Regions from separate parts of the Paenibacillus sp. NMA1017 genome, predicted to be linked through region 4. Evidence: riboswitches for the same ligand, from Rfam matches in the RefSeq annotation. Region 4 holds a riboswitch; each other region holds the start of a gene.
The links. Region 4 has a riboswitch for thiamine pyrophosphate ahead of AC5ELV_RS17470 (ABC transporter substrate-binding protein). Riboswitches for the same ligand answer to the same signal wherever they lie in the genome.

Region 1 (3,088 bases), on a different contig from region 4:
AAACAGCTTGATCGGATCGAACGTATTGATAAGCCTGAAGAAGCCGCAAAACCAACCTTTCAATTTAAAGAAGCACGTGCAAGCGGAAAGACGGTATTTGAGGGTATTGATTTTGAGATTGGTTATACGCATGCCCTTTTGCCTAAAATGTCCATGACGATTGAACGTGGCGAAAAGATTGCAATTGTTGGCTACAATGGTGTCGGTAAATCGACATTGCTCAAAACCATATTGGGAAAAATTCCACCAATCAGTGGAAAAACCTATCAAGGTGATTTTTTGCAGCCCGCTTATTTTGAGCAGGAAGTAAAGGCGGAGAAAATTACACCGATTGACGATGTGTGGAATGAATTCCCGCATTTGAACCAGCATGAAGTACGAGCGCATTTGGCGCGTTGCGGTTTGAAGAATGAGCATATCACGCGTCCGCTATCTGCGCTCAGTGGTGGAGAACAGGCTAAAGTCCGTCTTTGCAAACTGTTAATGCGTGAAAGCAACTGGGTACTGTTCGATGAGCCTACCAACCACTTGGATGTTAAAGCAAAGGATGAGCTGAAACGTGCCTTGAAGGAATACAAAGGGACCGTATTGCTTGTATCTCACGAACCGGACTTTTACGAGGATTGGGTAACCAAAACGTGGAATGTGGAAGAGTGGTCAAGTAAAGTTAACTAAAATCAACTAAATCCAGTTCTGGCAAATTTCACACGAAGTGGGGTTTGCAGAATTAGAAAAATATGCTAAGCTATCTTTAGCTTATACAATAAAATAGTCACACTAGGGGAGCCGCCCATGCGGCTGAGACGGAATAAATGGATTTCGGACCCTTTGCACCTGATCTGGGTTATGCCAGCGTAGGGAAGTGAGCGCCGTACAAACAAGGCAACGCCATCTTTATTTTTGTTTGTGCGTGGGACGATACACGTATACGGATATCATGGTCCGTTCGATTATTGGACGTTCGTTAAACCACTTCCTTGGGGAAGTGGTTTTTTGCGTTTCGTTCATTTTAAGTTGTTCGAGCTTCCGTAGACGATTCACATACAATCCCCTTTCATTCCTGCTGGTAGACGTGGCTGGCTAAGCTTAGATCCTTTAATCCAATGTGAGGTGAAGACAAAATCGAATTACACGCAATTTCGATGGAAAAGGGCACTTTTGCACAAGCCGCCCAAGTGGCTGCTGTGATTTGTCCGTATGTTCATTATGTACACGCACGTTTAAAACAGAATGGTGCCTCTGCATTGCTTTCTTTGACTCGCAGCATGGTGGAGCAGGAAGTTCCTCTGCAACAAATTGTAGTAAATGATCGTGTGGATGTAGCTTTACTTACTTTGGTTGGAGCCGTCCAACTACCAGCTAATGGATTACCTGTTGTGGATGTGAAAAGCCTACTTCCTAAGAGTACACGCTGTGGAGTGTCTGTGCATTCCTTGGAGGAGGCGCAGACTACCGAGCAGGCAGGTGCGGACTATGTACTTTATGGTCACGTATATGAGACCCATTGTAAGCCCGGTATTGTACCGCGGGGGTTAGCTCAGCTTGAACATATTTGCAGGCTGTCGAACATTCCGGTGATCGCGCTGGGCGGCATACAACCGCATCATATCCCGGAGCTTTATAGGGCCGGAGCAAGCGGAATTGCGGTGATGTCTGGTATATGGGAGGCTGAGTCGCCCGTTGCAGCTGCGATGGAATATAGGCGAATGGCAGATCTTGTAGTTCACAGCCTGTAGCGAGAAAACGAGAGTAGAGGCAAGCTGAAAGCAGAAGGGTTTATGGAGAGGAGACACGGAACAAATGCTAAAGATACACACAGAGGCAAGAGCGATAGGACATGCTGAATGCTTGGTCATAGGTGGAGGTGTCATCGGCAGTTCCATAGCTTATCATGTGGCCAAGGAGGGAAGAAGTACGATCATGCTGGAACGATTGATCCCGGGTGAGGGAGCCTCAGGAGCAGCGGTTGGAATGCTGGCAGCGGAAAGTGAAGAGTTCACCGACTCTGAGCTGGCACGATTTGCTCGCAGAAGTCGAGATGCATTCCCTGAGCTTGTCTGTGATCTGGAGCGTTTGTCGGGTATTTCGGTGGAATTCCGTACAGAAGGATTTGTGACCCCTTTCCGTACGGAAACTGAAGGCCAAAAGCGCTGGAAAGCTGCTAAAACGCGAGAGGATGATTGTTCTATCTGGTGGGATGCGAGGGAATTGGCCCGCAGAATTCCTGGTTTGGATGAACAAGCGATCGGGGCAATATATCGTTCAAAGGAGACACAAGTGGCTCCTGTACAGCTTTGCCGTGCTTATGCAGGTGCTGCTGCGGTGCTGGGAGCAACGGTATGGTCTGGTACACAGGCAGAGCAACTGGTCATACAGGATGGTCGTGTTTGCGGTGTCCGAACAGATAGTGGCTTTTTTTCCTGCGATCAGGTCATTATTGCTGGAGGCTTGGATAGCATGAAATTGCTAGCGCAGGTTGGGTTTGAATATCCACTTTATCCGGTCAAGGGCGAAGCGGTAGCGGTCTCCTTGAAGGATCACCCGTTAGAATACACCATTTGTGCTGATGATATTTACCTCGTGCCTAAACAGAATAACGAGCTTTGGATTGGGGCAACGAGTCTTCCGTATCAATATGACGAAGAGGTGACCGTAGGAGGCTTGGAGGGGTTGCTGGCACGTGCCTCTGCCTGGCTGCCGCGCGTTCGTGAAGCTTCTTTTATGCGCGCTTGGGCGGGCTTACGTCCGCAGGCCGCATCAGGTCATCCTTTTATTGGCAGTGTACCTGGGGTCGAGGGCGTATATGCTGCAGTCGGGCATTATCGCAACGGTGTCCTGCTGAGTGATGCTACCGGGCGTGCGATGGCAGCTATGCTTAATGGGGCTGGTGCGGCTGAATTTGGGATAAGTAGATTTTCTTCTGAGCTCCTCAAGGAGGAAAGCTTATGAAGCTGACGATTAACGGCCAGAGCCTGACCTTTTCTAATCGAATCACTCATGTGGATCAATTGCTACATGAGCTTGATGTAAAGGTGAAAACCGTAGTGGTGGAGCTGAATCGGCATATATTGACCCGTGAAGATCATGA
Region 2 (3,088 bases), on a different contig from region 4:
CGCTTTTTGATGAAAAATCGGGACAAGATGATTCAGCCTGCAATCAAGGTGAGAGGCCGCAAGTATTTGCATATCATTTACGGTATGGATTATCTTGCCCCTGAGAATTTAAAGCGTCTGAAGCAGCGTCGAACGAACAAAAAGGAGCGTCATGCCCTGATGGAAGGAGCGCTTGGTATGGAAGGCGTGGAACGTTTTGTCCGTAAGGATACGGTAGATCGTATTCATGAATGCGTCCTTGCCGCGCTATCTCTGGAATCGGAGCCGATTGACCCGAGATTGTAGTTTGCGAAGGAGGGATTGAGATGGAAAGGGGTACACCGTTAATTGATATTGGTGTGAACTTGATGCACCGTTCGTTTCATGCGGATCGGGAACAGGTGGTAGAGAGAGCCGCGGCTGTAGGGATTACACCTTTGATTATTACTGGAACCAGTGTCCGCGGCAGTCGGGAGGCTGCTCAGTATGCGGCCCGTTATCCGGGCAAGCTGTATACGACGGCTGGCGTGCATCCCCATGATGCCAAAGACTGCAGCGCAGATACGATTCAGCAGCTCCGCCAGCTGGCGAGTCAGCCACAGGTCGTATCCATAGGGGAATGCGGACTGGACTATAACCGTGATTTTTCGCCGCGTGATGTGCAGCGCCGATGGTTTGGGGAGCAAATCCAACTGGCGGGTGAGCTGAATATGCCGTTATTTCTGCATGAACGAGATGCACATGAGGACTTTGCCGCTATGCTGCGGGAGTATCAAGGGCTTGTCGATAAAGTGGTAGTGCATTGTTTTACCGGCACGGAACAGGAACTGCATACGTATGTAGAAATGGGACTGTATATCGGGATCACCGGCTGGATTTGCGACGAACGGCGTGGCAAACATCTGCGTGAGCTGGTTAGGGATATTCCGCTAGACCGGTTGATGATTGAAACGGATGCTCCATTTCTGACCCCGCGTAATCTGCCCGTGAAGCCCAAAGAAGGGCGTAATGAGCCGATGTATCTCGCTCACATCGCCGCTACGATTGCCGAGTGCACAGGCCGTAGCATGATGGAGATCGAAATTGCGACGACGGAAACAGCTAAGCGTTTCTTCGGATTATAGGATTGTCAAAGCCATAGATGTGGTATATATTATAGTGAATTAAAAAAGCATTGTCGGGAGCTTGAGAAAGTCAGGCTGAGAGGGTGGCCCTTGCCACTGACCGTGAAATCTGATCTGGGTAATGCCAGCGTAGAGAAACCAAGAACACTATACAGGAATGCCGCTTTTTTTTGCGGTTGTCGATAGATTCAATGTATGTCCTAGCATTTTACCTTGACCCTGACTTGGCTTGGTATCAGTGTAGTAGTTTAGACTACTGGTTATATAAGGCATATCGACGAATGATGTTTTGTATGGTGCTTTACCTTTTACTGCGCATAAAGCTTGCCTGGAGATTCAGCTCCAGGCAAGCTTTTTTTATGGCCAAGAGGCCAACTATAAGGAAAAAGGGGAGCACGCAATAATGAATACTGCTGTAAGAGCGTCCAAAGGGTTGAAACTGACGGATATTTTGGTCACGATTGTGATCGCTGTTGTGTTCGGGTTGATCTACAAAATATGGGGGCCTGCCTATGATTTGATGAAGCCATTTGGTCTACACGCCGAGCAACTGATGTATGGCATGTGGTTTATGGCAGGCACGTTTGCTTATCTCATCATTCGCAAGCCGGGTGTTGCAATTTTGGCAGAGGTGGCAGCGGCAACGGTCAGTGCTTTTTTGGGAAGCGAATGGGGCATGTCCACTTTGTATTATGGCCTGCTGCAAGGCTTGGGAGCGGAGCTGTTTTTTGCAGCTTTTCTGTATCGGAACGCAAACTTGTGGGTTGCTTCGCTAGCTGCGGCTGGGGCGGCTGTCACTTCTCTGATTCTAGACTTCAGCTACGGGTATATTGATCAGCTATCGACCTGGAACTATGTTTTGTATATTGGATTTCGGATGATTGGCAGTATTGTGATTGCCGGGGTATTCGCGTTCTATCTGGCTAAGGCATTGGAGGTAACCGGAGTCACGCGAAGTTTGAGGCCTGCAACGGAACAAGATTATAAGGGGCTGGATTGATGAGCCGGGCAACCGAAGATGTGGTGGCTTCGATCACCCGGCTACGGTTGAAATTCCCCGGTGAGCAAGAACTGCTTTTTCACAATATGTCTTTGTCTGTCCGCAAGGGGGAAAAGCTGCTGCTACTGGGGCCGAGTGGATGCGGTAAATCAACGCTGCTCCAAGTGTTAAGTGGTCTGATTCCACGCACGATAGAAGTGCCTATGAAATGCGATGCTGCTGTAATCCCAAGTGTCTCAGGTATTGTATTTCAAGATCCTGATACGCAGTTCTGTATGTCCTATGCAGACGAGGAACTGGCTTTTGTGTTGGAAAATAATCAGGTTCCTCGTGAGCAAATGCGATCCCGTATTCGCGAGCTGCTGATACAGGTTGGTCTATCGACGGATGATATACATATGCCCATTGGCAGCATGTCACAGGGAATGAAGCAGCGGCTGGCGATTGCGTCTGTGCTGGCTATGGAGCCAGAAGTGCTTTTTCTGGATGAGCCGACGGCTTTGTTGGACGAGGAAGGCACTACACAGGTGTGGGATACCATTCGCAACATTTCGGTAGACCAGACACTGGTGATCGTGGAACATAAAATTAATGAAATTGTCCATGATGTGGATCGGATTGTGGTGCTTTCTGCTCAAGGGGAGATCATTGCGGATGGAAGGGCCGAAGAAGTATTTCATGTGCATCGGCAGGCATTGTCCGAGTACGGCGTGTGGTATCCGGGAGTATGGAATGAATCGTCTTCGCCACGTTGGAGTGAAGCAGTGACGCAACAGAATGGTGCGGGGACTAATTTGCTGGAGCTAGAACATTTTAGCGGCCTCCGCAGTTTAAGTTCAGTGATTTATGTGGAGCATGCGCAGGTGAAGTCTGGCGACTGGATTGGCGTGGTCGGTGAAAACGGGGCTGGCAAAAGCTCGCTGTTGCTCTCCATGATGCGCTTACTTCGCACACAGGGACGTTATAGCGTGTGCGGAGTTGAGGC
Region 3 (3,088 bases), on a different contig from region 4:
GCGGTTGCGGTTGCGAAAGCCGCGATTCAGGATCAGGTAGCTCAAGCACACATTTCAAATGTGGAACAAGCTATACGAGATGCAATGTGGAAACCGGAATATACGAAGGTCAAAGCAGTGGAAAGTGTAATTCATCACCCTCACTAATGCCCCGTTTAGGAAAAATATTGCCTTGTTCAGACAGGCAGAATACGTCAGTTCAAGCGAGGAGAATCGATCTATGAGTGTCGGACATATCTTGTATATTTTGGTGCCGATTTTTTTCGTAATTATTTTAGGGTGGTTAGCGGGGCATTACAAAAGCTTTGATGCCTCTTCCTCCAAGGCCCTAAATGCACTGGTTACCAAATTTGCACTGCCTGCGCATCTATTCATCGGTATCACGACAACGGACAGGAAAGCACTCATCGAGCAATGGCCATTCCTGCTGGCTCTGTTCATTGGCATTGTCGTTTTTTTTGCCGTTCTCCTTCTACTGTCCCGCTTTGCGAGGAAGCAGTCAGTGAAGGATGCCGCCATGTTTGCTTTGAACTCAGCACAGCCTACCTTTGCTTTTATGGGTATCCCGGTGCTTGGAGCCATCTACGGTTCCTCTGCTGTCGCCATTCCGATTGCGCTTACGGGAATTGTAGTCAATGCCGTCCTTGACCCGGCGGCTACTATTATAGCTACCGTAGCCAGCCGGAATTCAGGCAAGGAACGGAACGGTCACCTCGGAAGGTTAATCTGGGACTCCATTCTTCATGGCTTAAAAGAACCGCTGGCGCTGGTTCCACTGATTGGTGTAATTTTGACCTTGTTCGGCTTCCATTCACCGGATTTGTTGAACAAATCGTTGAATCAAATCGGAGACATTACGTCCGGGGCCGCTTTATTCGCGGTCGGAGTGACCATTGGCGTACGCAACATTAGTTTTAGTGTAAGTGCCTTTGCCATCGCACTGTTAAAAACAATTGTACAGCCTTTATTAATGCTGCTGATCGCCTACCTGTGCGGTCTGTCGTCTGCAGATACTGTGAAGGCAGTTCTGCTCGTTTCCTTCCCGGGTTCAGCAGTCGCCGCTATGATCGCCACCCGTTTTGAAAGCCTGGAATCAGAAACAGCCTCCTCCTTTGTCATCAGTGCTGTCATATCGCTCGTTACACTCCCAGTACTGATTTCTCTTTTGGTATAAATTCTGATTTTTTAGACACTGGAGCCTGCCGCGAACTCCTTCGTGTAGACGGAACTGACCTTCTCCAGCACCTTTTCCCCTCGAAAGCCAACTTCAGCTCTGTCACTTGACCTTTGACCAGATAGACGTATGTTTGACATAGCGTATGAACGAATGTACAGTAATAGTCAAAAGAATAGAAGTCCACTAGGGGAGCCACTATGGCTGAGACAAGAACGTATCTTGGACCCTTTGAACCTGATCTAGTTCGCACTAGCGTAGGAAAGTGGAGCCTTTATATATAAGGTTTCAAGCGTTTTTTTTGCGTATTGGGCCTATTGTTGAAGCCGCTCCATTTTCCGGGGCGGCTTTTTAGCGTTGTTCCGGAATTGTATCCTTACAGGACTTCTTGCTCTTCAATTTGATGGAGGTGGGGAAATTGAGTTTTACACAAAAACTCCGTCGGCAGGCGGACGGCATTTTTCAAGCGATTTTTGAGCATCCCTTTGTGAGAGGTATTGCTGAAGGAAGTTTGACAAGGGGACAGCTGATTCACTATGTAAAACAGGACTTTGAATATTTGAACGCCTACATGCGGATATACGGCATCGCAATCTCCAAATGCACGAATCGGGAGGACATGGCTGTATTTAATGAACAAATCTCTTTTATTCTACACAGCGAGGTTCATCCGCATCAAAATTTCTGTGCTGTCGCAGGGGTGACCTATGAAGAGTTGCAGGGATATCCACTCGCTCCGTCGGCCCATCACTATATCCGTCACATGCTAACGGTCGCGCATGAGGGCAGCCTGGGCGAGATTTTGGCTGTGCTGCTGCCATGTATGTGGACGTATGCCGAGATTGGTCGCAGGCTGCTGGATGAAGTAAAGCCGGATGAGTCCCATCCGTTTTATGAATGGATGGGCTTCTATGGAGACCAGCTTGATGATACAACACTCAAGTTCCGAGAACGTGTAGATGCTTGGGCGGAAGACGCAACGGCTGCTGAGCGGGAGCGGATGATTGAGCATTTTATACTGAGCTGCCAGCTGGAATATAAGTTCTGGGACATGGCTTATAAGCAGGAAGAATGGCCGGTCCAGATGCAGGCAGCGGTCTTGGAATAGTCAGCCTGGCAATTCGATACATGAAGTACGGTTAATGCCCTGTTGAACCACCAACTATAGAGAGGATAATCATGATGAGTACATGGGAACAAAGTTATTCGGATCTCCTGACGAAGGTACAAAACAGCAAACCCCTCGTTCACAATATGACCAATGTGGTAGTCACCAACTTTACGGCCAACGGCCTGTATGCATTGGGCGCCTCCCCGGTGATGGCCTATGCACCCGAGGAAGTAGCAGACATGGCAAAAATAGCGGGTGCCGTTGTGTTAAACATCGGTACGCTGAACCGCGAACTGGTGGATGCCATGATCATTGCTGGACAATCAGCAAATGCACACGGTGTCCCAGTCCTGCTAGATCCGGTCGGTGCGGGAGCAACGAGCTTTAGAACTGAGTCGGCACTACGAATCCTGAGAGAAGTCAAAATCTCATTGGTGCGAGGCAATGCAGCCGAAGTCGCGCATCTTGTTGGAGAAGCCCGTGAGATTAAAGGCGTAGATGCTGGTGACAGTGCTGACAACGGCAATGTCGATCTGGCAATTCGGGCTGCTCGAACGCTCAATACAATGGTAGTCATCACTGGAAAAGAAGACGTCATTACCGATGGGGCCGAAGCACGAATGATTAGCGGTGGAGACGCGCTGCTCACGAAGGTAACCGGAGCAGGCTGCCTGCTGACCTCTGTGTTAGGTGCCTTTGCAGCTGTTGAACCCAACCTGCTGCTCGCAGGTACAGCAGGCTTGGCATTTTACGGTGCAGCAGCTTCCCGAGCCGCAGCATGCACCTCAGAGCTGGGGCCCGGC
Region 4 (3,088 bases):
AGCCCATGTATGGGCACCAAGCAGCGCCATCTGGGCCATGCCCTCTTGTACGATGAGGGATGGAGCAGGCAGCAGCCAGGATTCAACATGCAAATAGGAAACCGCCCCCTGCCAGGCCGCTAAAAAGAAGAGGACCGCCACAAAGGGCGGCCATACGCTTTTCCACCAGGATGCGTTCTTGCCTTTCGGATTCATGGGCGATATTTCTCGGTCAGCTTGTTCATGCTGATGCCTTGTAGGTTATGTGCGATTTTGATCTGTGAAATGACGCTGGGACTGCCCGCCTCCGTCAAAGCCTCGTGCATTTCTTTAACCACTCTCAGCAACTCGTCGAGTTCGCCCTCCATGGTCGTATCCAATGGATTCACCTGATGTTTGACGCCGGAGCGTTGAATGACCTCAATCGCCTTATCAACATACGGGTAAGAGTCCTCGTTATTAGGAGTTTTAGGGATTACTTGAATACTGAGCAGTGTATTAGCCATGGAAATTCACCTGTCCTTCATTTGGAGTGTTTTAGAGAAAATCGGGTGGTTTAAGGCGGGTGAGACCGCTTCGCGTTTCATTTGATCTTACGATCGCTGTTGCCGTGGGATTCTTTGAATAAATTTTAAAAGGTAAGAATCCAACGGCAAAGGCGAACGCTGCGCTTCTCCAGATTCAAATGAACCGCTACGCTGCCAACCGCCTTAAAAGCACCTTATTTTTAAAGCTAGGTTGTGTGGCATTTTTACACACAAGCGCATCTGTTTTTGCGCTTTAGATACTATGAGACTAAAGAATAACCAAGTGGAACGAGAACGAAGTGGGCGGAATGGTGCTGTACAAGCGTTAGCGTTCGCCTTTGTACCCAGATTTTAACCTCTGGATATTCATAAAAGAAATCTGGGTACAACAGCGATGGGAAGCACCATCCGACTGCGTAGTGGCGCTTCGTTCTCTTCTCTAGTTCAGTCTTATTTAGCGTTTTAACAAATGATCAGCGCTTGGGCAAGAAGTCGTTTGTGAAGGCTTTATCCACTTCCAAAGGCTTGCTGAGCAGCTTGCGTTCGTACATCCAGTCCGAATAGTTTTGCCATATCTCCGCTTTTTGCACACCCCATTGCGCGGCATCGTCCTGATAACGCGGGCTTAGCCATTTTTGGCTGGCAAGTACCAGCTTTTTATCCAGCTCCGGTACAGCTTTGCTTAAGATGTCCGCGGCTTCTTCCGGATGGGCGATGGTGTATTCATAGCCTTTTGCGGTAGCGTCCATGAACGCTTTGACCAGCTCTGGATCATTTTTTATCGTCTGTCCGTTGCTCACAATTACAGGCGTATAGTAATCGAGGCTTTTGGAATAATCTTTTACATACAGCATATCCAAAGGCTCACCTCGAAGCTGGGCTTCGATTCCGGTCCATGCGTAGAAAATCCAGGCAAAGTCGATATCCCGCTTCACGGCTGTAAAATAGTCTGCATTGCCCATGTTGACGATCTTCACTTTGCTCACATCGCCTTTGTCTGAATCCATGATGGATTTCATGACCGCTTCTTCTACGGGAGAGCCCCAACCGCCGTATTTTTTACCTTCAAAATCTTTCGGGCTCTTAATTCCGCGATCTACCGGGGCTGCGAAGCCTGAGGTATTATGCTGAATCACCGCAGCGATGGATACAAGCGGCACGCCTTGTGTACGAGCCTGTGTGACGCCTTCTTGGTAGCTGATACCAAAAGGTGCAGCATTAGAAGCAACCATTTGATCGGCTCCGCCTGAACCAGGTTGAACAATTTGGACATTCAAGCCCGCTTTTTCGTAAAATCCTTTGTCCTTGGCGACATAGAGTCCCGTATGATTCGTATTGGGTGTCCAGTCGAGCACGACTTTAACATCTTTGAGCTCCTTTGCCGGAGTAGACGTTTGAGTGTCGGTAGCGGTAGCCGGTTCTTGGGATGTGGGGGGACTTCCACCGCAAGCGGTGAGGGTCAGGGCCATGAGCCACAGACTGATCAGTCCCAGGCTTAACATTTTCATGCGCTTCATCGTTGTGTTCTCTCCTTTAATTACCCGTTATCCGTCCAATCAGACAGCTTAAGTTCCCCATTTTCTAAAAATAACATCTGCCGGACGCGATCTTTCCAACTTAATCTTCAACAAAAAAAGCGCCCCGAGTTTCCGGGACGCTTGCGCTTGTATATACCAAAGTAAGGGATGGTCCTATGTAAAAAGGGCACATCTTGCTTAAGCATTCCTACGCTGGCATTACCCAGATCAGGTTGTAAGGGTCAGTGTCTTGGGACACACTCTCAGCCGGCCGATTCCAGCACCCCTGGCATTGTATGGTTTAATGGGTTCATTTATTCGGGTTTACTACGACGATTATATGCCTTGAATGCGGGTCTGTCCAGCATGAAGGGAGAGATGACGGTTCATTTGCCGAACGACAGGGTACACTTTTACTGTGAGCTTTGATCTGAAAATGAGCGTGAATCAATCCGATTCGATCCGGTCGTGTTATTTTCAGAACAGCTGCGCAAGTAGGTTCAGATGGGCTGGTGCCCAATGGCATGGCCGTAGAGAATTCGAATTCTAATTCGTGAAAAGGAGTTGTTGTACTGTGGGTAAAACGGAAACATTGGATCGCAACCAACTGGAACAAGCCATTGTGAAGGCTTTGGATAACAACAAATTTTGCTCGTTAGGTACGGTAGAGGGGGGCAAACCGAAAGTACGCTATATGGCCCTTTTTAACGATGGAATGAACATTCATCTGGCGACAGATCGCAAAACGCATAAAGTGGATGAGCTAAAGGACAATCCGAATGCTTATCTGCTGCTGGGCTATGAAGTTGGCGGTACGAAGGAAGTCGTAGAAGTGGAGGCTACCGTCCAGATTACAGCTGATGAGGGACTACGCAAACAAGTGTGGAACGATTCCTTGAAGGAATGGTTTTCAGGACCAGACGATCCCGATTATGTCATTTTGGACGTGAATCCGACTCGCATTGAGTATGTGGGTCAGCAAACGGAGCGCCAGATGTGGAAGAAATAATACGAATATAAATGGATAAACCAGTGAATCTCCGAGCTTTTTTAGGGGGTGTGCTG

Region 1: another riboswitch for thiamine pyrophosphate. It lies ahead of AC5ELV_RS05040 (thiamine phosphate synthase); the one in region 4 lies ahead of AC5ELV_RS17470 (ABC transporter substrate-binding protein).
Region 2: another riboswitch for thiamine pyrophosphate. It lies ahead of AC5ELV_RS18675 (ECF transporter S component); the one in region 4 lies ahead of AC5ELV_RS17470 (ABC transporter substrate-binding protein).
Region 3: another riboswitch for thiamine pyrophosphate. It lies ahead of tenA (thiaminase II); the one in region 4 lies ahead of AC5ELV_RS17470 (ABC transporter substrate-binding protein).

What each region holds. Positions count from the first base shown of each region.
Region 1 covers NZ_JBZXYR010000002.1:20,827-23,914, reverse strand. Annotated here, with positions in the region: gene AC5ELV_RS05045 (ABC-F family ATP-binding cassette domain-containing protein) at 1-675, shown strand, start outside; TPP riboswitch at 770-878, shown strand; gene AC5ELV_RS05040 (thiamine phosphate synthase) at 1,143-1,736, shown strand; gene thiO (glycine oxidase ThiO) at 1,801-2,949, shown strand; gene thiS (sulfur carrier protein ThiS) at 2,946-3,088, shown strand, end outside.
Region 2 covers NZ_JBZXYR010000008.1:60,772-63,859, reverse strand. Annotated here, with positions in the region: gene AC5ELV_RS18685 (polynucleotide kinase-phosphatase) at 1-285, shown strand, start outside; gene AC5ELV_RS18680 (TatD family hydrolase) at 306-1,103, shown strand; TPP riboswitch at 1,148-1,257, shown strand; gene AC5ELV_RS18675 (ECF transporter S component) at 1,507-2,103, shown strand; gene AC5ELV_RS18670 (ABC transporter ATP-binding protein) at 2,103-3,088, shown strand, end outside.
Region 3 covers NZ_JBZXYR010000005.1:263,908-266,995, reverse strand. Annotated here, with positions in the region: gene AC5ELV_RS15505 (NAD-dependent malic enzyme) at 1-147, shown strand, start outside; gene AC5ELV_RS15500 (AEC family transporter) at 221-1,174, shown strand; TPP riboswitch at 1,353-1,455, shown strand; gene tenA (thiaminase II) at 1,593-2,282, shown strand; gene thiM (hydroxyethylthiazole kinase) at 2,354-3,088, shown strand, end outside.
Region 4 covers NZ_JBZXYR010000007.1:54,465-57,552, forward strand. Annotated here, with positions in the region: gene AC5ELV_RS17460 (ABC transporter permease) at 1-195, opposite strand, end outside; gene AC5ELV_RS17465 (MTH1187 family thiamine-binding protein) at 192-485, opposite strand; gene AC5ELV_RS17470 (ABC transporter substrate-binding protein) at 980-2,023, opposite strand; TPP riboswitch at 2,212-2,321, opposite strand; gene AC5ELV_RS17475 (pyridoxamine 5'-phosphate oxidase family protein) at 2,598-3,032, shown strand.